Phenylobacterium montanum: one gene and its partner. The main gene of each other region encodes a partner of the protein of the gene in region 2 in a complex. Links are inferred from orthologs where the notes say so. Each region holds a gene or a part of one and is shown on either strand. Other genes may lie near its edges.

What was found.
Region 1: the proteins of eno (region 2) and KCG34_RS24480 are in contact, whole or in part, in a solved structure (PDB 2FYM), measured with the Escherichia coli proteins. The link is inferred for Phenylobacterium montanum from one-to-one orthologs.

What each region holds. Positions count from the first base shown.
Region 1 is NZ_CP073078.1:5,341,531-5,353,169, forward strand. The notes cover bases 2,749-5,888. They hold KCG34_RS24480 (Rne/Rng family ribonuclease), read right to left. Parts: upstream 5,519-5,888; coding sequence 2,978-5,518; downstream 2,749-2,977. Other genes in these bases: KCG34_RS24475 (M48 family metalloprotease), read right to left, coding at 2,749-2,901. Outside these bases: mgtA (magnesium-translocating P-type ATPase), read right to left, coding at 1-621; KCG34_RS24470 (DsbA family protein), read right to left, coding at 707-1,420; more of KCG34_RS24475, read right to left, coding at 1,477-2,748; KCG34_RS24485 (N-acetylmuramoyl-L-alanine amidase family protein), read left to right, coding at 5,956-7,200; KCG34_RS24490 (penicillin-binding protein 1A), read left to right, coding at 7,501-9,897; KCG34_RS24500 (peroxiredoxin), read right to left, coding at 11,168-11,635. UniProt on the Escherichia coli protein: Endoribonuclease that plays a central role in RNA processing and decay. Required for the maturation of 5S and 16S rRNAs and the majority of tRNAs. Also involved in the degradation of most mRNAs.
Region 2 is NZ_CP073078.1:247,647-258,973, reverse strand. What follows is about bases 8,500-11,327. They hold eno (phosphopyruvate hydratase), read right to left. Parts: upstream 10,640-11,327; coding sequence 9,359-10,639; downstream 8,500-9,358. Other genes in these bases: KCG34_RS01245 (enoyl-CoA hydratase), read left to right, coding at 10,740-11,327; KCG34_RS01255 (aspartate/glutamate racemase family protein), read left to right, coding at 8,633-9,340; KCG34_RS01260 (RcnB family protein), read left to right, coding at 8,500-8,628. In the rest of the region: tRNA preQ1(34) S-adenosylmethionine ribosyltransferase-isomerase QueA, read right to left, coding at 1-618; KCG34_RS01295 (peptidylprolyl isomerase), read right to left, coding at 627-1,094; KCG34_RS01290 (O-antigen ligase family protein), read right to left, coding at 1,454-2,746; KCG34_RS01285 (P-loop NTPase family protein), read right to left, coding at 2,743-3,444; KCG34_RS01280 (GumC family protein), read right to left, coding at 3,511-5,010; KCG34_RS01275 (MFS transporter), read left to right, coding at 5,229-6,479; KCG34_RS01270 (polysaccharide biosynthesis/export family protein), read left to right, coding at 6,574-7,353; KCG34_RS01265 (sel1 repeat family protein), read right to left, coding at 7,415-7,690; more of KCG34_RS01260, read left to right, coding at 8,053-8,499. UniProt on the Escherichia coli protein: Catalyzes the reversible conversion of 2-phosphoglycerate (2-PG) into phosphoenolpyruvate (PEP). It is essential for the degradation of carbohydrates via glycolysis.

The DNA of each region.
Region 1 (11,639 bases), 5.1 Mb from region 2 along the record:
CAGGGCCGTGGCCGAGCCGGCCTGGACCACCGCCCCGCGGAACAGGGCGTTGGTGGCCTCGGCGGGGCTCTCGGCCTGGGTCACGCCGGGCGCCTTGGCCACGCCATAGGGCTCGCCGGTCAGCGCCGCCTCGTTGAGGGTGCAGAGCTGGCACTCGAGGATCAGGCCGTCGGCGGGCACGATGTCGCCCACATCGACCCGGAATACGTCGCCGGGGACGATCAGGGTCGGGTCCAGGGGGACAAAGGCGCCGTCGCGCCTGACCTCGGCCTTCACCGCCACCGACTTCTCCAGCGCCTCGGCGGTGCGGGTCGCGCCGCGCTCCTGCACGGTGTCCAGGGTCACCGAGGCGGCGAGGATGAACAGGATGATCACCGCGCTCGGATTGTCCCCGGTGGCGGCGGATATCCCCGCGGCGGCCAGCAGCAAGAGGCACATGGGGTCCAGCAGCCGGCGGGCGATGGTCAGGACCAGCCCGGCGCGTCGCCGCCTGGCGTCGCTGTTGGGACCCCACCTGGCCAGCCGCGCGGCGGCCTCGGCCGAGCCCAGGCCCGTGACGCCACAGCCCAGCGCCTGCGCCGCCGCCTCGGGCGTCTGGGTCCAGAACGGCGCGGCGGCCATCAGCTCTCCCCTGCTGCGCGTGCGGGCAACCTAGCCGGCGACGGCGGCGCCGGGTTTGATGCGCGTCAAATCTGCAGGCGAGGGTTCACCCCTTCGCCCGCGCCTTGGCGATCGCGGCCTTGACCGCGTCCAGGTCCTCGCCGGGGATCAGCGTGTCGCCGATGATGAAGGCCGGGGTGCCGTCGATGTCGAGCGAGATGGCCAGGTTGCGCACGTCGGCCAGCTGGCGGTCGGCGGCGGCGCGGACCAGGGCGTCGTCCAGGCGGGCCGGGTCGGTCCCGTGGGCCTTCAGGATCCGGTCGACGGCCGCCTCGTCCAGCGGGCGGGTGGTCATGAAGTCGTGATAGACGCCCAGATAGTCGCCGCCCGACTGCTTGACCAGCACGGCCCCGGCCGCGGCGCGCTCGGAGGCCGCGCCGAAGATCGGGAACTCTTTGAACACGACCCGCAGGTCCGGGTTGGCCTTGATCAGGTTCAGTACGCCCGGCGCGATGTTGACGCAGTGCGGGCAGCGATAGTCGTAGAACTCGGTCAGGGTGACCTTGCCGTTCGGATTGGCGACGAAGTCGCGCGGGTCCTGCTCGATGGCCTTGCGGTTCGCGGCGATGGCCACCTTGGCCTTGGCCACGGCCTGGGCCTCCTGCTTCTCCTGCAGCTTCTGCATCGCCTCCTGGATCACCTCGGGGTGGGCCAGAAGATAGGCGTGGACCTTGGCGTCGAAGGCGTCGTCGGCGCGGCTGCAGCCGCTGAGCGCGGCCGCAAAGACGGCGACGGCGAGCGGAAGGCGCAGGAATTTCATGTAAATCGGTCTCCGGGCGGCCGGTGTGGCCCGGCCTCGATGTCAGAATCTAAAAGCTACCCGCCGACGCCGCCTTCGCGGGCCAGGGCCTGCAGGTCGGCCTTGCTGGGCTTGGACACCAGCACGATGTCGGTGGCCCGGCGCCATTCGGGGCTGTTCTTGGGCAGCTGCATGCGCGCGCGCATGGCGAAGCCCTTGGCCTCGGAGGCCTGGCCCAGGGAGAACTCCTCCTCCGCCGCCGCCAGCCGCGCCATGCCGGGCTCGCCCTTGCGGTCATAGGCCTGGGACAAGAGGAGCCAGCCAAAGGGGTTGTCGGATTCGACGAACAGCGACTTGCGGATCTCGCCGATCGCCTCGTCCAGCTTCTTGGGATCGTCCTCGGCCAGGAGCGTTTGGCCCAGGTTCATGTGCAGCAGCGGCGCGTCGGGCTTCAGCTCCACCGACTTGCGGTGGGCGGGCTCGGCCTGCTTGGCCCGGCCGGCCTCGAACAGGGTCTGGCCCTTCAGCTCCCACAGGTAGGGGTTCTCCGGCTGCTCGGCCAGCAGCGCGTCGGTCAGCTTGACCGCCTTGTCGGTCTGCAGGTCGCGATAATAGGCGATCGCGCGGGCGTAGCGGGCGGGATAGCTGGTGTCGCTCTCAGGATAGTCGATGAAGGTCTGCTGCGGCAGGTTGGTGAAGGCCTTCAGCTTGGCGACCATGATGGCGTGCTGGGCCAGGGCCTCAGGCGCGTCGGTCACGCCATAGTGCGCCTGCTGCTGGGCGCGCACGCGCAGGGCCTCGATACGCTCCGAGCTGATCGGGTGGCTCTGGAAGAAGGGGTAGCGCTTGGCGCCCGAAAACACTTCCTCGTAGCGGAAGTTGTCGAAGAAATCGACGAGGCCCTTGGGGGATTCCCCGGCCCTCTCCAGATAGGTGATCGCCGCCTGGTCGGCCCGGGCCTCCTGCTCGCGGGTGTAGCTGAGGATGGTCAGGGTGGCGAAATAGTCCGAGCTGTAGATCAGCGCGCCCGCCGCATCCGGCGCGCCGCCCGCCGCCGCGGCCACGGCCAGGCCCATGGTCAAAAGGAAGGTGGCCAGGGCCTGCTTGCCGGCGATGTCGGAATTGGCCAGGTGCCCGCCGGCCATGTGGCCGGTCTCGTGCGCCATGACTCCGATCAGCTCGTTGGGGTTCTTGGCCCGCACGATCAGGCCGGTGTTTATGAACATGTTCTGGCCGCCGGCGACGAAGGCGTTCAGGTCCTTGTCGCCGACGATGTGGATCTGCACCACCTTGGGGTCCAGGCCCGCGGCCACGAACAGGGGATCGGCGTCCTGGTGCAGGATCGCCTCGATCTCGGTGTCGCGGATCAGGGACAGGGGACCGTCCTGGGCGAAGGCCGGCGCGACCGGAGCCGCCAGGCCCGCGGCCAGCGCCAGGACGCTGGCCGCCGCGCCGATGGGCGAACGCCGGCGGCGGGGGAGACGAGGGGCGCGGCTCTTCATGCCAGAGGCTCCGAAACTCCGATGCGCCCCCGCGCCATGCTCCGTCCTGATCTCATGCCAGCTAACGCGCCGGGGCTCAACCTCGACGCCACCAGCCCCGCTTGGGCTTGGCCGGCGGGCTCGAGATCTCCGCCGCGTCCGCCACGGCCGCCAGCACCGGTTCGGGCGCCGGCGCCGGGGTCACGACGACGGGCTCAGGGACCGGCTCGGGCTCGATCGCGACGGCCGGCTGCACCGGAACCGGTTCGATCGCCTCCGGCTCGACGTGCGGTGCGGCGGCCTCCAGCACCGGAATCTCGCCGGGGCCGTCCAGGCTGGCCGCGACCTCGGCGACCGGCTCGGCCGCCTTCTTGGCGCGCGAGCGGCGGGCCTTGGGCTTCTTGGCCGGCGCCTCTTCGGGGGCAGGCAGCTCGACCCAGATGTCCTCCGGCGGCGCTTCGATCACCGGCTGGGCCGCCACAGCAGCGACGACCGGCTCGGGCGCCGGGGCAGGGGCGCGAGCGGGCGCTTCGGCGACGGGAGCCGGACGCGGGGCCGGCGGCTGGCCGGGATCCATCCAGATGTAGGGATCGCCGTCGGGCACGCGCGGGCGCGACCAGGCGTAGGGATCGTCGCGCCGCACCTCTTCGCGCATGCGCCGCCCGCCGCGCCGTCCGCGGCGACGGCGGCCGCGCCCGCGGCCTTCGCCATCACCCTCGTCGTCCGCTTCGCCTACGGCCTCTTCCTCGACAGCCTCGGCCGCACGAGCCGGGCGATCCGTCTCGTCGCGGCGTCCGCCACGGCGGCGGCGGCGGCGGCTGCGGCCGCGCGAACCGCCTTCGCCCTCGGCCTCGGCGCGGACCGGGCGACGTTCTTCGCGCTCGCCGTCGGCCTCGACCTCTTCGTCCTCTTCCTCTTCCTCGTCCTCGTCTTCCTCGACGATGAAGTCGTCCGCCTCGGCCTCAGTGGGCTCGGGCGAGAAGGCCGGGCGGCGCGAGGGCGCCTCGGGCGCCTCGAACTCGCGGCTCTCGGTGCGCTCGATGGCGTGCTCGGCGTGGGCCAGGTTGTCCTCGACCACCACGGTCACATTCAGGCCTTTGGTCTGGCGCAGGCGCTCGAGGAAGGCGCGCTTCTCATTGAGGATGTAGAGCCCGACCGCGCGCGAGGTGCGCAGGGTGACGGCGCCAGCCCCGCCGCGCACCGCCTCCAGCTCCACCGCGCGCAGGGCGGCCAGGGCGCTGGACTCGGTCGAGCGGATGCGGCCGACCCCGGCGCAGTGTTCGCAGACGTGGGTGGTGCCTTCCAGGATGCCGGTGCGGCGGCGCTGGCGGCTGATCTCCATCAGGCCGAAGCCGGAGATCTTGCCCATCTGCACCCGCGCCCGGTCGTCCTTCAGCGCGTCCTTCAGCACCTTCTCGACGGTGCGGTTGTTCTTGGCCTCATCCATGTCGATGAAGTCGATCACGATCAGGCCGGCCAGGTCGCGCAGGCGCAGTTGCCGGGCGGCTTCCTCGGCCGCCTCGACATTGGTCTTCAGCGCCGTGGCCTCGATGTTGCGCTCGCGGGTCGAGCGGCCCGAGTTGACGTCGATCGCCACCAGGGCTTCTGTCTGGTTGATCACCAGATAGCCGCCGGACTTCAGCGGCACCACCGGGGTGTAGATCTGGGCCAGGTGGTCCTCGATCTTGGCCTGGACGAACAGCGGAGTCGGATCGCGATAGGCGATGATCTTCTTGGCCTGCGAGGGCATGATCATGCGCATGAAGTCGCGCGCCTCGCGGTAGCCTTCCTCGCCCTCGACCCAGATCCCCTCCAGGTCCTTGTCGAACATGTCGCGGATGGCCCGCTTCACGAGGTCTTCTTCCTCGTAGATCAGGGCCGGGGCGATCGAGTGCAGGGTGCGCTCGCGGATATTCTCCCACAGGCGCATCAGGTATTCGTAGTCGCGCTTCAGCTCGGCCTTGGTGCGCTTGGCCCCGGCGGTGCGCACGATCAGGCCCATGCCCTGCGGCACGTCCAGGCTCTGCACCACGCTCTTCAGCCGCTTGCGGTCTGTGGCGGTGGTGATCTTGCGGCTGATGCCGCCGCCGCGGGCGGTGTTGGGCATCAGAACGCCGTAGCGGCCGGCCAGCGACAGATAGGTGGTCAGCGCCGCGCCCTTGTTGCCGCGCTCTTCCTTGACCACCTGCACCAGCATGATCTGGCGGCGCTTGATCACTTCCTGGATCTTGTAGCGGCGCATCAGGCGGCGATTGCGGCGCGCGAGCTCGTCGCTCATCACGTCGTCGTCGTCATCGTCCTCGCCATGGTCCTCGTCACCGTTGTGCGAGCGCGGCGGCGGCTCGTCGTCCGCCTCGGCCTCTTCGCGCATCAGCGCTTCGCGGTCGGCCAGGGGGATCTGGTAGTAGTCCGGATGGATCTCGTTGAAGGCGAGGAAGCCGTGGCGGTTGCCACCATATTCGATGAAGGCGGCCTGCAGGCTCGGTTCGACCCGCGTCACCTTCGCCAGATAGATGTTTCCCCGAAGCTGCTTCTTGGCCTGGCTTTCGAAATCGAAATCTTCAACCCGCGAACCGTCCACCACCGCCACGCGAGTTTCCTCGGCATGGACGGCGTCGATCAACATTCTCTTCGACATTCAAATAATCTCCACGGCGCGCGCCGGCGAAGAACGCCGGGGGCCGGATGTGCATGAGGGCGCGCGCAAGCGGGCCCGTCGCGTCAAAAAAGACGCGTCGAACCATCAGCTTTGAGCGGTCGTGAGCGACGCTGCCCATGAGGTTTAATCCTTGACGCGCCGGGTGGCGCGGAGCGGGGTCGGCGCCTCGGTCCCGCCAAAAACGGCGCGGCCGATGCGGCCTTGCGCGGATCTCGCCCGATGTGGGGCGTCCCAAGCGCAAGACAAGTTTGCAACAAGCGGGAGAAAAAAGAAAGCGGCGCGCGAAGGCGCTACGGCGGCGGCCGATGCGAAGCTGGGCTGGATCGTCGCGCCCGGTTCGTGCTTAACCATTTGTGCACTCTGGTTAATGGATAGTGGGGCCTTAGTAGCGAGGCCTTGCAGTGTTCGGAGTTGGGATGCGCGCTCAGGCGAAAGCCTTGGTCGGGTCGGCGCGAGGGACGGGCGTCTGCGCGCTCGCCCTGGGCGCGTGCGCGCTTCTGGCCGGCTCTTCCCACGGCGAGACCGCCTCCAAGGGCGTGCTGCAGGTTCGCCTCGGCGGCAATCAGCAGGAGACCCGCATCGTCATCGAGCTCGACGCCCCGACCAAGGGCCAGGTGATCGATGACGGCGCCGCCGATCACATGGTCGTGGTCAATCTCGCCAAGGTCGGCGCCGATTCCCAGCCTCAGGGCCATGGCCTGGGCCTCATAGGGGCCTGGTCGGCCGAGAACGCCGCCGGCGGGACCAGGCTCAGCCTGCAACTCAGCCACCCGGCCCAGATCAAGCGCCGCTTCCTTCTGCCGCCCTCCGATGGCGTGACCGTCTATCGCTATGTGATCGACCTGGCCGCCGCCGATGCGCCGGCCTCGGCGACTGCGCCGGCCAAGCTCACCGCGGCGGTGGCGACCACCGTTCAGCCCCAGGCTGAGGTCAAGCCGGCCGTGTTCACCCAGGTGACCGAGGCGCGGCCGCTGCACCTGAAGAAGATCGTCGTCATCGACGCCGGTCATGGCGGTAAGGATCCCGGCGCGGAAGGCGCCGACAGCCAGGAAAAGGACGTCAACCTGGCCGCGGCCAAGGCGCTGAAGGCGCGGCTGGAGAAGGGCGGCCACTACAAGGTGGTGATGACCCGCGACAGCGACGTGTTCGTGCCGCTGGAGAACCGGGTTCAGATCGCCCGCCGGGCCGACGCGGACCTGTTCATCTCGCTGCACTCCGATTCCGGCTCCAACGCCGACATGCGCGGCGCCACCGTCTACACCCTGTCGGACAAGGGCTCGGACCGGGTGGTCAAGAATGTCATCGGCCGCAACGACTGGTTCATCAACGTCAACCTGCCGGGCCACGACCGGGCGGTGAACCAGATCCTCCTGGACCTGACGCAGCGCTCGACCCGCAACCGCTCGGCCGCCTTCGCCGAGAACCTGCTCAGCCATGTCAGCGACCGGGTGCCGCTCTTGGAGCACAGCCACCGAGACGCCGGCTTCATGGTGCTGCTGGCCCCCGACGTGCCGGCGGTGCTGCTCGAGATGGGCTTCATCACAAATCCCGACGACGAGACGCGCCTGAAGAGCCAGGGCCAGCGGCAGAAGTTCATGAACGCCGTCGGCGACGCCATCGACGACTATTTCGAGCGCCAGACCAAGGTCGCGTCGCGGTAGGGCTCTGCCTCCTTAGACTGAACCGCAAGCTGAGCAGCCGGCTCGCCCCCTCCACCGCTTCGCGGTCCCCCTCCCCCGCTGCGCTTCGCTACGCAGGGGAGGAGAGGGCGTCTCAACCCCGCTTCTCCCCCCTTGTTTCGCGAAGCGACACGGGGGAGGGGGACCGCCGCGCGACAGCGCGGTGGTGGAGGGGGCGCGCTGCGGCCTGCAACCTCACGAAGCCAACCGGGCTTTGCGATCGCCTCGACACGCGCTAGAGCGTGATCGAAGGCGGGCGGGCAGTCCGTGGAGGCTTCGGCGTTGAATCTTGGTCAGCGATGGATCGCGACGGTCGGCGTGGTCGTCCTCAGCGTGATCGCCTTGGCCGGGTTCTCGCTGGCCATCTATGCCGCCTGGCTGTTCCACGACATGCCCGATGCGGCGGACCTCGCCGACTATCGCCCGCCCACGGCGACGCGGGTCTATGCCTGGGACGGCACCCTGATCGGAGAATACTCCAAAGAGCGGCGGATCTTCGTCTCCTACGACCAGATCCCGACCCAGGTGGTGAACGCCTTCCTGGCCGCCGAGGACCACAACTTCTTCAAGCACGGCGGCGTCGACCCGATGGGCCTCTTGCGCGCCATGACCAAGGACGTGGTCAACGCCAGCCACGGCAAGCGGCTGGAGGGCGGCTCGACCATCACCCAGCAGGTGGCCAAGAACGTGCTCTTGGGCAACGAGGCCACCATCGGCCGCAAGATGAAGGAGGCGATCCTCGCCAACCGCATCGAGGAGTCGATGAGCAAGCAGCACATCCTCGAGCTCTATCTGAACGAGATCTGGCTGGGCTATCACTCCTACGGGGTGGTCGCGGCGGCCTACAACTATTTCGGCAAGCCGCTGTCGGAGCTGGACCTGGCCCAGTGCGCCTACCTGGCCGCCCTGCCCAAGGGGCCGGACAATTACCATCCGGTGCGCAACAAGGCCAAGGCGATCGCCCGGCGCAACTTCATCCTCGGCGAAATGGCCGACCTAGGCTTCGTCACCCGCGCCCAGGCTGAGGCGGCGATGAAGGAGGACCTGGTGGTCCAGTCGGCGCCGATCCGCGCCAAGTACCACGACGCCGACTACTTCGTCGAAGAGGTCCGCGAACGGGGTGTGGCCACCTTCGGCAAGAAGCTGGACGAGGGCGGCTACTACATGCGCACCACCCTCGATCCCAAGCTGCAGACCGCCGCCCGCGTGGCGCTGATGAAGGGGCTGGAAAACTACGATCGCCGGCACGGTTGGCGCGGGGCCTGGGGCCATGCGGAGGTCGAGGATGGCTGGCAGAAGCAGGCCCTGGCCTCCACCCCGCCGTCCGAGCGTCGCGCCTGGCGCGCGGCCCGAGTGGAATCCGCCGAGGGCGCCGTCAGGGTCGAGCAGGCCGACGGCGGCGGGCGCGGGGTGCTGGAGAGCGCTGACGTCGTCTGGGAGCGCGCCAGCGCCAAGCCGCTGAAGAAGGGCGACCTGGTCTTCGTCGAGCCCTCGGCGACCTCGCCCGGCCTCTACAACCTGCGTCAGGTGCCGCTGGTGAACGGGGCGCTGGTGGCGATAGATCCCTGGTCGGGCCGGACCCTGGCCATGGTCGGCGGCTACAGCTTCTCGCTCTCCAACTTCAACCGCGCCACCCAGGCCAACCGCCAGCCGGGCTCCTCGTTCAAGCCCTTCGTCTACGCGACCGCGCTTGAGAACGGCTACACGCCCGCAAGCCAGGTGCTGGACGGGCCGATTTCGCTGCCCGGCGCCAAGGCGGGCGAGGTCTGGTCGCCGGAGAATTTCGAAAAGGGCTATCGCGGCATGCTGCCGCTGCGGCGAGGCCTGGAGCTGTCGCTGAACACCATGACCGTGCGCCTGGCCATGGGCGTCGGCATGCCCAAGATCGTCGACATGGCCAAGCGGGCCGGGGTGGTCAACCAGATGGACCCGGTGCTGGCCATGGCCCTGGGCGCCGGCGAGACTACCCCCTTTAAGATGACCGCCGCCTATTCCGCCTTCGTCAACGGCGGGCGCAGGATTAACCCGCACCTGATCGAGGTGGTCGAGGACGCGCAAGGCAAGCCCGTGCTGAACGCCGACCAGCGCGAGTGCCCAAGGTGCCAGGCCGCCTTCAACGGCGACGAATCGCCCCGCGTGCCCCCGGCCGGCGACCAGATCATGGACCCGGTCACCGCCTATCAGATCACCACCATGCTGCAGGGCGTGGTCCAGCGGGGCACGGCCTACCAGGCCTCCAGCCTCGGCCGGCCGATCGGCGGCAAGACCGGCACCACCAACGACTTCCGCAGCGCCTGGTTCGTCGGCTTCTCGCCCGACATCGTGGTCGGCGTGTTCGTCGGCTTCGACGACAACCGCTCGTTGGGCAATAACGAAACCGGGGCGGTGGACGCGGTGCCGATCTTCATCGACTTCATGCAGACGGCGCTGAAGGACACCCCGGTGCACGACTTCCGCCCGCCGCCGAACGTGAAGTTCTCCTACGCCACCGGCATCCGCGAGGCCTATCGCCCAGGCACCGAGCCCAAGCCCAGACCCGTGGACGCGCTGGAAGGCGTCCTGCCCGGTGCGCCCCTGCCGCCGAACGGCCAACCCGTCGGCGCCGCCCCCGCCGGCGCCCCGCCGCCACAGAAGCCGCCACAGAAGAAGCCGCCGGCGGACCTGACTGGGCTCTATTGAACCCGAGGGGCGGAGGGGCTATCAGGCGCGCCCTGCTTAGGAGAAGCACATGAGAGCGGATGTCGAGGCCTCTGCGGCCGACATCGAGCAGTCCGTCGGACTGCTCAGGAGGCGTCTTTGACTGGGAACCTGCGCTAAGAAAGCTCGATGAGCTGAACGCCCGGGTCGAGGACCCGACCCTTTGGGACCGCCCCAGCGAGGCCCAGGCCTTGATGCGCGAGCGCACCCGCCTGGCGACCCAGGTGGATGCGGTCAAGAGCCTGGAAAAGGGCCTGGCCGAGGCCCTGGAATATGCCGAACTGGCCGACGCCGAGGGCGACGAGGAGCTCTTGAACGACGCCCGCGCCCAGTTGGCGGCGCTGAAGGAGCGGGGCGCCCGGGCCGAACTCGAGGCCCTGCTCTCCGGCGAGGCCGACGCCAACGACGCCTATCTGGAAATCAATTCCGGCGCCGGCGGCACCGAGTCCTGCGACTGGGCCGGCATGCTGCTGCGCATGTACACCCGCTGGGCCAACGCTCATGGCATGAGCGTGGAGCTGATCGAAGAGACCCCGGGCGAGCAGGCCGGCATCAAGTCGGCGACCCTGCAGATCAAGGGCCCGAACGCCTATGGCTGGCTGAAGACCGAGGCCGGGGTGCACCGGCTGGTGCGCATCTCGCCCTATGACTCCAGCGCCCGGCGGCACACCAGCTTCGCCTCGGCCTGGGTCTATCCGGTGGTGGACGACACCATCGTCATCGACATCAACCCGGCAGACGTGCGCACCGACACCTATCGCGCCTCCGGCGCCGGCGGCCAGCATATCAACAAGACCGACTCTGCCGTGCGCCTGACCCACATCCCGACCGGGGTGGTGGTGGCCTGCCAGGCCGGCCGCTCGCAGCACCAGAACCGCGACGAGGCCTGGAAGATGCTGCGCGCCCGCCTCTACGAGCTCGAGTTGCAGAAGCAGGAAGCCGCGGCCCAGGCCCTGGAAGACCAGAAGACCGACATCGGCTGGGGCCACCAGATCCGCTCCTACGTCCTGCAGCCCTACCAGATGGTCAAGGACCTGCGAACCGACGTCGAGACCTCGGACACGCAAGGGGTGCTGGACGGCGACTTGGACGCCTTCATGGCCGCGTCCCTGGCCCAACGGGTCGGGGCGACGCGGACGGAAGGCGGGAACGCCTGAGTCGCCCGAGTTCAGGCCAATTTGAATTTCAACCGCTCATCCCCGCCTTCGCGAGGATGAGCGATCTATGAGATCGGGCGGATCCAGGCTCGCTCTCAGAGCCCCTTGACCGCCGCCAGCACCTCGGCGACGTGACCCGCCACCTTGACCTTGCGCCAGATGCGCTTGATGCGGCCGTCGGCGCCGATCAGGAAGGTCGAGCGGTCGATGCCCATGTATTGGCGGCCATAGAGGCTTTTTTCGACCCACGAGCCGTAGGCCTCGATTACGCCGCTTTCGGCGTCCGAGCCCAGCACCAGGTCCAGGCCGTACTTGGCCTTGAACTTGTCGTGCCGCGCGACGCTGTCCTTGGAGGCGCCGATAACCACCGCGCCGGCGGCCGTGAACTCGGCCGCCGCCTCGCTGAAGCCCTTGGCCTCGTTGGTGCAGCCGGGGGTGTCGTCCTTGGGGTAGAAATAGAGCACGACCGGTTTGCCCTTCAGCGCGCTCAGCGAGACGCGGCCGCCGCCGTCGGTCGGAAGGTCGAAATCGGGGGCGACGTCGCCGACGGCGGGACCGGTCATGCTC
Region 2 (11,327 bases):
CAACGCCGCCATCAGCCCCGGCGTGAAGTGCAGGCCGGCGGTGGGAGCCGCCACCGAGCCATCCAGCCGGGCGTAGACGGTCTGGTAGTCGGCCCGGTCGCGCTCGTCCTCGCCGCGCTTGGCGGCGATATAGGGCGGCAGGGGCATCTCGCCCCGCTCGGCTATGGCCATGTCGAGATCGGGGCCCGAGAGGTCGAAGGCCAGAGTGACCTCGCCGCCCTCGCCCTTGGCCTCCACCGTCGCGTCCAGCGCGCCCAGGAAACAGGCGCGGTCGCTGGTCTCGCCGAACCGCACCCGATCGCCGACCTTCAGCCGCTTGCCCGGCTTCATGAAGGCGGTCCAACGATGCGGCGCCTTGCGCTGATGCAGGGTCGCCTCGACCGCTACCACCGAGCCGTCGCGCTCGCGCGTTCCGTTCAGCCTAGCCGGGATCACCTTGGTGTCGTTGAACACCAGGGCGTCGCCGGGGCGCAGGAAGTCCGGCAGATCGCGGACGATGCGATCTTCCAGCCCGTCCCCCGGCCGCACCACGAGCAACCGCGCGCTGTCCCTCGGCTCGGCGGGCCTCAGCGCGATGCGGTCGTCAGGCAGCTCGAAATCGAAGTCGGAGACCAGCAAGACGGCGGCTAGACGTCCGACGCCACCCGGGCGGTGACGATCTTGCCTGGGGTGCGCGGCGGCTCGCCCTTGGGCAGGGCGTCGACGTTCTCCATGCCTTGGCTGACCACGCCCCAGACCGTGTACTGGTTGTCCAGGAAGGTGGCGTCGTCGAAGCAGATGAAGAACTGGCTGTTGGCCGAGTGCGGGTCGTTGGTGCGGGCCATGGAGCACACCCCGCGCAGGTGCGGCTCCTTGGAGAACTCCGCCTTGAGGTCCGGCTTGTCGGAGCCGCCGCGGCCGGTCCCGGTCGGATCACCGCCCTGGGCCATGAAGCCGGGGATCACCCGATGGAACACCACGCCATCATAGAAGCCTTCGCGGGCCAGCTCCTTGATGCGCTCGACATGGCCCGGCGCTAGGTCAGGACGCAGGTCGATCACCACCGGGCCGGTGTCGAGGGTCAGGATCAGGGTGTTTTCGGGATCGGCGGCCATGGCTCACTTCTTCTCAGATGGCAATTCGGCGCTCCTTTTAGCCCCTGCCGCGGCCCGCGTAACCCCCAGCCGACGCATTCCAATATTCGCGCAAAATTCCCGCCTGCGTCACTTCGACCGCCGATTGGGCTTTAAAGACGCCGAGTCGAGGCCTAGATTCGGAGTCCCTGTTCAACAGCTGAAAGGAGGTGATCCAGTGTCTCAATGTCATCACGCGGAGTCGCTGGTAAACTCCGTTAAGGATCAAACCCTTAGCTGAGACGTCGGCCACTTCGCTGACATTGTCGAGCGTCGCGGTGGGCCCGGCCCGCCGTGGCGTTCTTCAAACGACAAGGCCCCCCACGGGGCCTTTTTCGTTTTCAGGGCCGGGATTCGGCTTCGGGCCCGCTCTGCGGCAAGGCCAGCCGCGCCGCCAGGCAGACGAACAGCACCCAGCGCAGGTCGTTATAGACCACCGCCACGCTCTCGCTGAGGCTGATCAGGCTGTAGACCATCAGGAACGGGAAGGCGAGAAGCGCGCCGCGGCTGGTGAACACCGCCCAGACCGCTCGCCCCAGCGCCATGCAGTAGTAGGCCGCCCAGGTCCAGAGGCCGACGAGGCCCAGGCCCAGCCATTGCTCCAGCCAGCTGTTGTGCGCGTGGTGAGCGACGAAGCCGGCCTCCTTGGTGATCTTGGCCAGCGGCCCCCAATTGCCGGTCTCGTTCCACACCGCGCCATAGCCATAGCCCAGCACGGGCCTCAGGCGAATCTGGCGCATGATGCCGGCCCAGATCCTCGTGCGGCCGGTCAGTGTGGCGTCCTTGCCCAGCAGGGCCAGGAATACGTCCGGCGCCAGCCACAGCGCTGCGCCCAGGGTGACCGCCAGCAGCACCGCGCCGTAGACAGCGACCACTGTCACCGCGCCGCCGCGCCGGGCCAGAAGCACGAACCCCATCATGCCGAGCCCCAGGAACAGGGCCAGCAACGAGGTCTTAGAAGTCGACAGCAGGATCAGGGCGAGGCCGACCGCGGCCATCAGTCCCCAGAGCAGGGCGCGCCGCGGCGCGAACAGCGCTGCAGCGCCGAAGAACAGGACGGCGAAGGTCATCACCGCGCCGAACGTGTTCTTCTCGTCCCAAAGGCCGCGCCAGGCGCCGGGGAACAGCACCGCCATGCGTCCGACCGAGGGGATGAAAAGGCCTGCAATCAATGAGGCCAAAGCCAGGATCGCGAAGGCGGTCGCTAGCACCTCCGCCAGCCGCGCCCAGCGCCATCGGGCGCCCAGCACCACCCCGCTGAGCGTGGTGAAGGCCAGGGCGATCACCCGCCTTTGGGTCTGGTCCGGTTCGACCGACCAGGCGGTCGAGGCTGCGGCGACGCAGAGCAGCAGGATCAGGAACGGCTCGCGCAGCAGGACCCTGAGCACGTCGCGCCAGCACAGGGCCGCCAGCGCGATGGTCGCGCCATAGGCCGGGAAATAGAGGTTGCGCACGAGGTTCGAGCTGGCCGGATCGGTCTGCTCGCCGATCAGGGGCGAGACCCAGGCGCCGCTGTAGGTCAGCAGCACCAGCACCGAGAGGCCGAAGGCCAGCACCGTGCGCCATCGCGGCTGCGGCTCGGCGCGCAGGCCCGCTTCCTGCGGCGGCGGCCAGGCCACGGCTGGCGAGGTCATCTCAGCACCGCCTTCAGGAAGCCGGGCGGCTGCAGGCTGACGCGGTTGAAGACGATGCCGGCGCAGCGCCCGCCGGCGCCCTCGATCGCCGCCTTCAGGGCGAGCGCATCCCCGGCCTCCGCGCCGCCCTCGGCCAGCACCAGGACCGAGAAATCCATGAACGGCGCCACCAGCGGCCCGGTCTGGGCCCGGTCGAGAGCCGGAGCATCGACCACCACCAGTTCGGCGTTGCGCCGCAGGGCGTTCCAGTAGTCGGGCGCCTGGACGACCCCGACGCCCTGCCCGGCCTGCAACAGCTCGCGCCGGAACCGGGTCACCCAAAGCTTGGAGCCGCCGACCGGATGGGCGACCAGATAGCGGCTGTCGGCGACGACCCGGCCCTCGGCGTCGCGCGCCGGCGGCTGGACGGTGAAGAAGCAGGAGCCGTCCGGCGAAGCAGCGGCGGCGGCGCCCAACGGGCCGAAGCGCTCCGGCTCGGCGGCGATGGCGCGGTACTGGCCGGAGTCCGCGAAGTCGAGGTCCACTAGCCAGACCGCCCGGCGGGTTCGCTCGGCGGCGAAACGGGCGAACTCTCGCGCGACCGTCGAGGTCCCCTCCCCGCTGCGGGCGCCGATGAACTGGATCACCCGCGCCGGTCCGGGGGGCGGCGGCCCCAGCGAGGCCCAGAGCTGGGCCATCTCAGACGTCAGATCCACCATCACTCGAATCGCCGCACGCGGAGAAACTCAGTTTCTAGCATATCGGTCCCCAGCTCCCCGCAAGGGTCACTTGGCCGCAGCGGTGGCGAGGATCGGTAGGTCGAGGGTCCTGGAGGCCGAGGCGGCCGAGGGAAGGCCCGGGCGCAGGAATACCCGCACGAGGCCGGCGCAGACCGCGGTGAACGCGGCCATCAGGATCGCCAGCAGCATCACCGGGCGCTTGAGGCTCTTGCCTTGCACCGGCGGGGTAGCCCGCTGGACGATGCTGATATTGTCGTTGCTCTGCCGGGCGATGGCGGCGGCGGCCTGGCTCTGCTGCTCCTTGACGGTGAAGTCGCGGACATTGCTCTGCAGGACGTCGCGGTCGCGCGACAGGTCCTGATACTGCGGCTCCAGCTGGGCCAGGCGCAGCTGGCGCTCGGTGACCTGCTCGATCTGCTGCGCCAGGACGCGGGACGACTGCTGCAGGGCGGCGACCTCGGCGGCCATCTGCAGCCGGTCCGCCTGCACGGTCTGATAGACGGGATTCACGCCCATGCGGCGTGCGCCCTCGCCCTGCAGGCTGCCGTCGCCGATCCCCTTCTCCAGGGCGGCGATCTGGTTGTCCAGGTCCCGCACCGGCTGGGCGTCGGGGCGATAGCGGCTGAGCAGGGCGCCGCGCTGGACCTTCAGCTCGGTCAGCTTGTCCTGCGCCTGGTGATCGAGGTCGTGATAGAGCCCGACCTCGGGCGCGACCTGGCCCACCTGGGCGCTGAGGGCGGCGAGCCGGCCCTGCTTTTCCTTCAAGGACGCGTCGGCGGCGAACTTCTGCTGCTGCAGGCTGGCCTGAAGCTGGGCCAGCGAAGCCTTTTCCGCTTCGAAGTCGCCGATATTGTTGCTGCCGAGGAAGTTCTCATAGGCCTCATCGGCCTGGGCCAGCCGCGCCTCGAAGGTGCGGCGCTGGTCCTCCAGCGGCTGGGTCTGATCCAGGAGCACCGTGCGGCGGTAGCCGACATAGAGGTCGACCAGGGTGTTCAGGGTCTGGGCCGCCACCGCGGGGTCGGTGTGGGTGAAGCTGAGACGGACCACAGGCGCGCCGGGCGCGGTGTCGATCTTCAGCGACTTCTGCATCGCCCCAACGGCCTTGTCGATCGCCTCCTGGCGGGCGCCGGGCTCGGAGGAATTCGCCGCCCTGGCCAGGCTCGGATAGAGCGTGGCCAGGCCGATGCGGCCGATCACCAGCTGCTTCAGCTGCGGACTCGACAGGATCTCGACCTCGGACTGCACCACCTGGTCGTTTTCCGGCACCGCGCCGCGGGCGGCGTCGCCGACCGAGGGTTGGTAGACATATTCCTGGCCAAGCCGGACCAGGATGCTGGACTGCGCCGGATAGGCGGTCTTCAGCGTCAGGGCGAAGCCGACGCCCAGGACTGCGAGGCCCAGGAACACAGTCAGCATCAGCGGCCACTCGCGCCACAGAAGCGCGGCTATGTCGGCGGCGTCGTAGCGGACCCGCACCCGCACGGCATCGCCTGCGCGCGGAGGCGCGGCATAGGGCGTCTGCGATGGCCAGGCGGCGGAGGTCATGCGATTCCAGGCAGTATAGGCTCGGCCGGGAAGGTTGGCCTGCTGCGATTAAGCTCTGGTTACCCATACCGGCGAAAGGCGGCGGCCCGCATCGGCCCTGATCGAAACACCTGTCGCGCCCCCAGGGCCGAGCCGGTAGGGTCCACGGGGACGGCGATCGAACGGCTCAAGCTTGGCCGCCGGCTTCAGCGCGTGACGACTCAAGGCGGCCGCACCAGATGACCGAAGAAACGGAATCCGCCCGGGACGGGTCTTCCGATCGCGCCCCGCCCATCACCGGCATCGCGGGCTGGCGCGCGATACCGCGCGCCGTCTGGACGCTCGGCTTCGTCTCGATGTTCATGGACCTGTCGTCCGAGATGATCCATGCGCTCCTTCCGATCTTCATGGTCTCGACTCTGGGCGCCAGCGCGGCGCTGCTGGGCGTGATCGAAGGCATGGCGGAGGGGGCGACCTCGGTCACCAAGGTCTTCTCGGGCTGGCTCTCCGATCGCCTGGGCCATCGCAAGTGGCTGGCGGTGGCCGGCTATGGGCTGGCGGCGCTGACGAAACCGGTCTTTCCCCTCGCCCAAACCTGGAGCGCGGTCCTGGCGGCGCGCCTGGCGGACCGGGTGGGTAAGGGGCTGCGCGGGGCGCCGCGAGACGCCCTTGTCGCCGACATAACGCCCAGCGCGCTGCGAGGGGCCGCCTATGGCGTGCGCCAGGCGCTCGACACCGTCGGCGCAGTCGCCGGCCCGCTCGCGGCGATGGGCCTGATGCTGGCCCTGGCCGACATTCGCAAGGTGCTCGGATGGGCCGTGGCGCCGGCGATCATCTGCGTGTTGCTGCTAGTCTTCGGCGTCAAGGAGCCAGAGCGCGAGAGCTCCGGGCCGGCGCGCACGCCGATCCGCCTGGCCGAAGTCGCCGGCATGGGCCGCGCCTTCTGGGCGGTGCTGATCCTCGGCGTGATCATGACCTTCGCCCGGTTCAGCGAGGCCTTCCTGATTCTGCGGGCGATCGATGTCGGGCTGGCTGCGGCGCAGGCGCCGATCGTGATGGCGGCGATGAGCCTGGTCTATGCCCTGATTGCGGCGCCAGCCGGCCGCCTGTCGGATCGGAGGCCTCGCTGGCAGGTGCTGGCCGGCGGCCTCGTCGTCCTTGTCCTCGCTGATCTCGTCATCGCCGGCTTCCGCTCGCCGCTAGGCCTCATTGTGGGCGCGGGGCTATGGGGTGCGCACATGGGCCTGTCCCAGGGTCTGTTCTCAGCCCTCATCGCAGACACGGCCCCGGCGCGGTTGCGCGGCACGGGCTTCGGCGTCTTCAACCTCGCCACCGGCCTCGCGGTCATAGCGTCGAGTTCGCTCGCCGGCGAACTGTGGCAACACGTCGGCCCTTCGGCCACCTTCCTCGCCGGGGCCGGGTTCGCCGGCCTGGCAGTCCTCGGTCTGACCGGGCTTCGGGGAAGGCTCGATGGCCGGGCGAGCCCATGAACCGATGACTTTGGCGACCGCCCTTAACCGGAAATTACCCCTTCTCCTTAACACTGGCTTCAGTGTCCAAGAGGATCCGAAGCTCGCCTTCGCCATGGCTTTCAATCGCTTCCATCGCCCTCGCCTGCTCGGTCTCGCAGCCGGCGTCGCCGCCTGCACGCTGGCCGCCTGCGACACGGTCGAGAAGGCGCGGCCGGACGTGTTCGCCACTTCGCCGCATCCTTCGGCGAACTTCCCGAACATCGCCTACGCCACCTGGAGCACGGCCGAGCCGCCCTATCGGCTCTATCCCGGCGACGAGGTCGAGGTCACGGTTCCCTCCGCTCCGGAGCTTTCCAAGACGGTTACGGTGCAGCCCGACGGCCGCATCAGCCTGGCGCTCCTGCCGCCGGTCGAGGTGGCCGACCGCACCCTTGGTGATGTCGAGAACATCCTGGACCGCGCCTACGCCAGCCAGCTTTTGCAGCCCATGGTGACCGTCTCGGTCAAGGCGGCGCCCCTGAAGGTGTTTGTTGGCGGAGAGGTCGACAAGCCCGGCGTCTACGACATGCCCGGCGACATCAATGCGCTGCAGGCGGTGATCATGGCCGGTGGCTTCAAGACCGCGGCGAAGCGGACCGAGGTGGTGATCATCCGCCGCGGGCCCAACGGCCAGGCGATGATGCGGACCGCGAACCTGATGCGGGGTGTGAGCGATCCGGGGCTGACGGACGTTGTGCCGCTGCGACGGTTCGACGTGGTCTATGTTCCCCGCACGCGGATCGCCGAGGCGGGGATCTTCGTCCAGCAGTACTTCCGCGACATCAACCCGGTGCAGTTCGGCTTCAACTACACCGTCGGCCCGACCTATCTGGCAGGCACGGTCGCGAAATAAGACAGCAAATCAGTTCGGGGTCGGCGCGCGGGCGCCTGTCGCAGCCCGCGCCGAGATCAGATCAGCCGTGGGACAGCCATTCGCGCGCGGCGCGCTGGGCTTCGGCCACGTCCATCGGATCCATCTCCTGGCTGATCTCCTTGCGGTAGACCTTGGCCTCGACCGAACCGCGCATGGCGGCCAGGTTGAACAGCATGTGCGCGGAGACGTAGTCCAGGGGCGCGCCCCCTTGGCCGGTGGAATAGAGAAGGCCCATCCGGAACAGCTCGTCCCCGGTGGAATCGGCCTTCGGCAGCGGCAGACCAACAATGGCCGGCGGCGTTTGCTCAACGTACATTTTGTCAGCTCCCTCAAATTCGATGAGGGGAGCGGGCCGCCCGGTGTCCGGAGCGGTTTTCTCGCCCTCGAGAGCATTAGGCGTCCTCGTAGTTGAAAATATGATTAAGGCGTCCGTTAGCCATTCTTAACCTGGCCACATGCGCACTTTGGTCGCACCTGGGCTCGCGAATACTTCTTTAAGACAAGTTGTCGCATCGACGCCCAGCAAGTGTGCAGTGTGCGAATGATCCGACCTCCTGGCCAGGGATCGCCGCCCGGGCCGCGACGGGCTATGTAGGCTTGGAGTTCGATCGTTCAGCCTCGGTTCACCCGCAACGCGGCAGGGTGCCCGGCGAAGATCGGCGGAAAGGAGGCAGGATCTTGAAATCGTGGGTTCGCCTTGCCGCGATCGCGCTCCTGGCCCTGACGGCGCCGATCGCCGCGCGCGCCGAGCATGGCGATCACGGCGATCGCGAGCGGGGCGGCCAGCACCAACAGCAGCAGCAACAGCGCGAAGCGCCGCGCGGGCGTCAGGAATACGCCCCGCCGGGCGGTCGCGACCCAGAGCGCGGCGGCTACTATGTTCCGCCCTACGGCGGCCGGGGCCAACCGACCTATCAGCCCGCCCGGCCGCAATACTACCCCCCCGGCGGCGCCTATCCCACCTATCCCGGCTACCGCCCGCCCGCCTATGGTCCGCCGGGCTATGGCGCGCGCCCCTATGCCGTCCCTGGCTATGGCTCGCCACGCTATGCCCCCCCGGGCGCGGCCTACGGCCGCTGGCGACGCGGCCAGGTCCTGCCGCCCGCCTATCGCGGGGCGGTGGTCAGCGACTTCGGCCGCTACCACCTGCGCCGGCCGCCGCGTGGCTACTACTGGGTGCACGAGGGCGACGACTTCGTCCTCGTGGCGATGGGCACGGGCCTGATCTTCGATGTCATCTCCGGCGGGTATTGAGCCGATGCGGCCGGGCGACCGCGTCATCGGCCTGATCGGCGGCATGAGCTGGGAAAGCTCGGCGGAGTACTACCGCATCATCAACCAGGAAGCCCGGCGGCGGCTAGGCGAGGCCCATTCGGCGCGCAGCCTGATGTGGACTTTCGACTTCGCCGAGATCGAGGCCCTGCAGCACGCCGGCGCATGGGATCGCCTGACCGGGATGATGATCGAGGCGGCGCAACGGCTCGAGCGCGGCGGCGCCGGCCTGATCGTCATCTGCACCAACACCATGCACCGCATGGCCGACGAGGTGGCTGCGGCGACCGGCATCCCCCTGCTGCATATCGCCGATCCCACCGCGGCGGCGATCCGGGCCGCCGGCCTGACCCGCGTCGGCCTTCTGGGCACCGCCTTCACCATGGAGCAGGACTTCTACAAGGGCCGGCTGGCAAGAGAGCACGGGCTTGAGGTGCTGGTCCCTGATGACGACGACCGGGCGGTCGTCCATCGGGTCATCTATCATGAGCTGATCGCCGGGATCGTCCGCGAGGACTCGCGCGCGCTCTATCGCGAGGTGATCGCCCGGCTGGTCCAGCGCGGCGCCCAGGCGGTGATCCTGGGCTGCACCGAGATCATGCTGCTGGTGAAGCCGGAGGACAGCACGGTCCCCCTCTTCGACACCACCACCCTGCACGCCCTGGCGGCGGTGGACTGGGCGCTGGGACAGTAGCCCAGCGCCCGCTTCCGATCAGCGCGCTTTGAGGGCCTTGGCCCCGGCATAGACCGCCTGGTCGCCCAGTTCCTGCTCGATGCGCAGCAGTTGGTTGTACTTGGCGGTGCGGTCCGAGCGGGCCAGGGAGCCGGTCTTGATCTGGCCGCAGTTGGTGGCGACCGCGAGGTCGGCGATGGTCGCGTCCTCGGTCTCGCCCGAGCGGTGCGACATCACCGCGGTGTAGCCGGCGCGATGGGCCATATCGACCGCGTCCAGGGTCTCGGACAAGGTGCCGATCTGGTTGACCTTGACTAGGATCGAATTGGCGAGGCCCCGGCCGATGCCGTCCGACAGGCGAGCGGGGTTGGTGACGAACAGGTCGTCGCCGACCAGCTGGATCTTGCCGCCCAGCTTGTCGGTCAGCAGCTTCCAGCCCTCGAAATCGTCCTCGGCGCAGCCGTCCTCGATGGTCACGATCGGGAACTTGGCCACAAGGCCGGCCAGGTAGTCGACCATGCCGGCCTGATCGAGGGTCTTGCCCTCGCCTTCCAAGTGATAGCGGCCGTCCTTGAAGAACTCGGTCGAGGCCACGTCCAGGCCCAGCTGGAAGTCCTTGCCGGCCTTATAGCCGGCGCCCTCGCCCGCCTTGACGATGAACTCCAGCGCCGCCTCGGCTGAGGCCAGGTTGGGGGCGAAGCCGCCCTCGTCGCCGACATTGGTGTTGTGGCCGGCGGCCTTCAGCGCGCTCTTCAGGGCGTGGAAGATCTCCGCGCCCATGCGCAGGCCGTCTGAGAAGCTGTCCGCGCCCGTGGGCAGGATCATGAATTCCTGGATGTCGATCGGATTGTCGGCATGGGCGCCGCCGTTGATGATGTTCATCATCGGGGTCGGCAGCACGCGGGCCGAGACGCCGCCCACATAGCGGTAGAGCGGCAGATCCTTGGAGATGGCCGAGGCCTTAGCCGCCGCCAGCGAGACGCCCAGGATGGCGTTGGCGCCCAGGCGGCTCTTGTTCGGCGTGCCGTCGAGCTCGATCAGCAGGTTGTCCAGCCGGCGCTGGTCCTCGGCGTCCAGGCCGGACAGGGCGTCGAAGATCTCGCCATTGACCGCGGCCACCGCCTGCAGGACGCCCTTGCCGCCATAGCGGGACTTGTCGCCGTCGCGCTTCTCCACCGCCTCGTGAGCGCCGGTGGAGGCGCCCGAGGGGACCGCCGCGCGGCCGAAGGCGCCGTCGTCCAGCGTCACATCCACTTCCACGGTCGGATTGCCGCGGCTGTCCAGGATTTCGCGGGCGACGATGTCGACGATCTCGGTCATGAGCTTCCCCTGAAGGTGGCGCGCAAACGCGGCGCGGCGTGGGCTTACCTCAGGCGGGGCGCGCGGGAAAGCCGCTTGACTTCCGCCGGGGGGCGCAGCCATGCCCGAAACGAGCCTGGAGGAGCCCCAACCGATGTTGCTGGTCGAAAAGTCGGACGGCGTCGCCGTCGTCACCCTGAACCGGCCCGAGGCCATGAACGCCATGTCCAAGGCCCTGCGCGCAGCCCTTGCCGAGGCGTTCGTGGCGCTGGAGAAGGACCCGGAGGTGCGGGTGGCGATCCTCACCGGCGCGGGCGACAGGGCCTTCACCGCCGGCCTCGACCTGAAGGAGCTGGGTTCGGATCCAGGCGGCCTTGGCGCCGCCAACGCCACCGAGGCGGTCGCCAATCCGGTCAAGGCGATCGAGGGCTTTTCCAAGCCGGTGATCGGGGCGATCAACGGCGTGGCGATCACCGGCGGCTTCGAGGTGGCCCTGGCCTGTGACGTGCTGATCGCCTCAACCCGCGCCCGCTTCGCCGACACCCATGCCCGGGTCGGCATCACCCCGGGCTGGGGCCTGTCGCAGAAGCTGTCGCGGGCGATCGGGATCTATCGCGCCAAGGAGCTGTCGCTATCCGGCAACTTCCTCGACGCCGAAACCGCCTGCGCCTGGGGCCTGGTCAACCGGGTTGTGCCGCCGGAGGAGCTG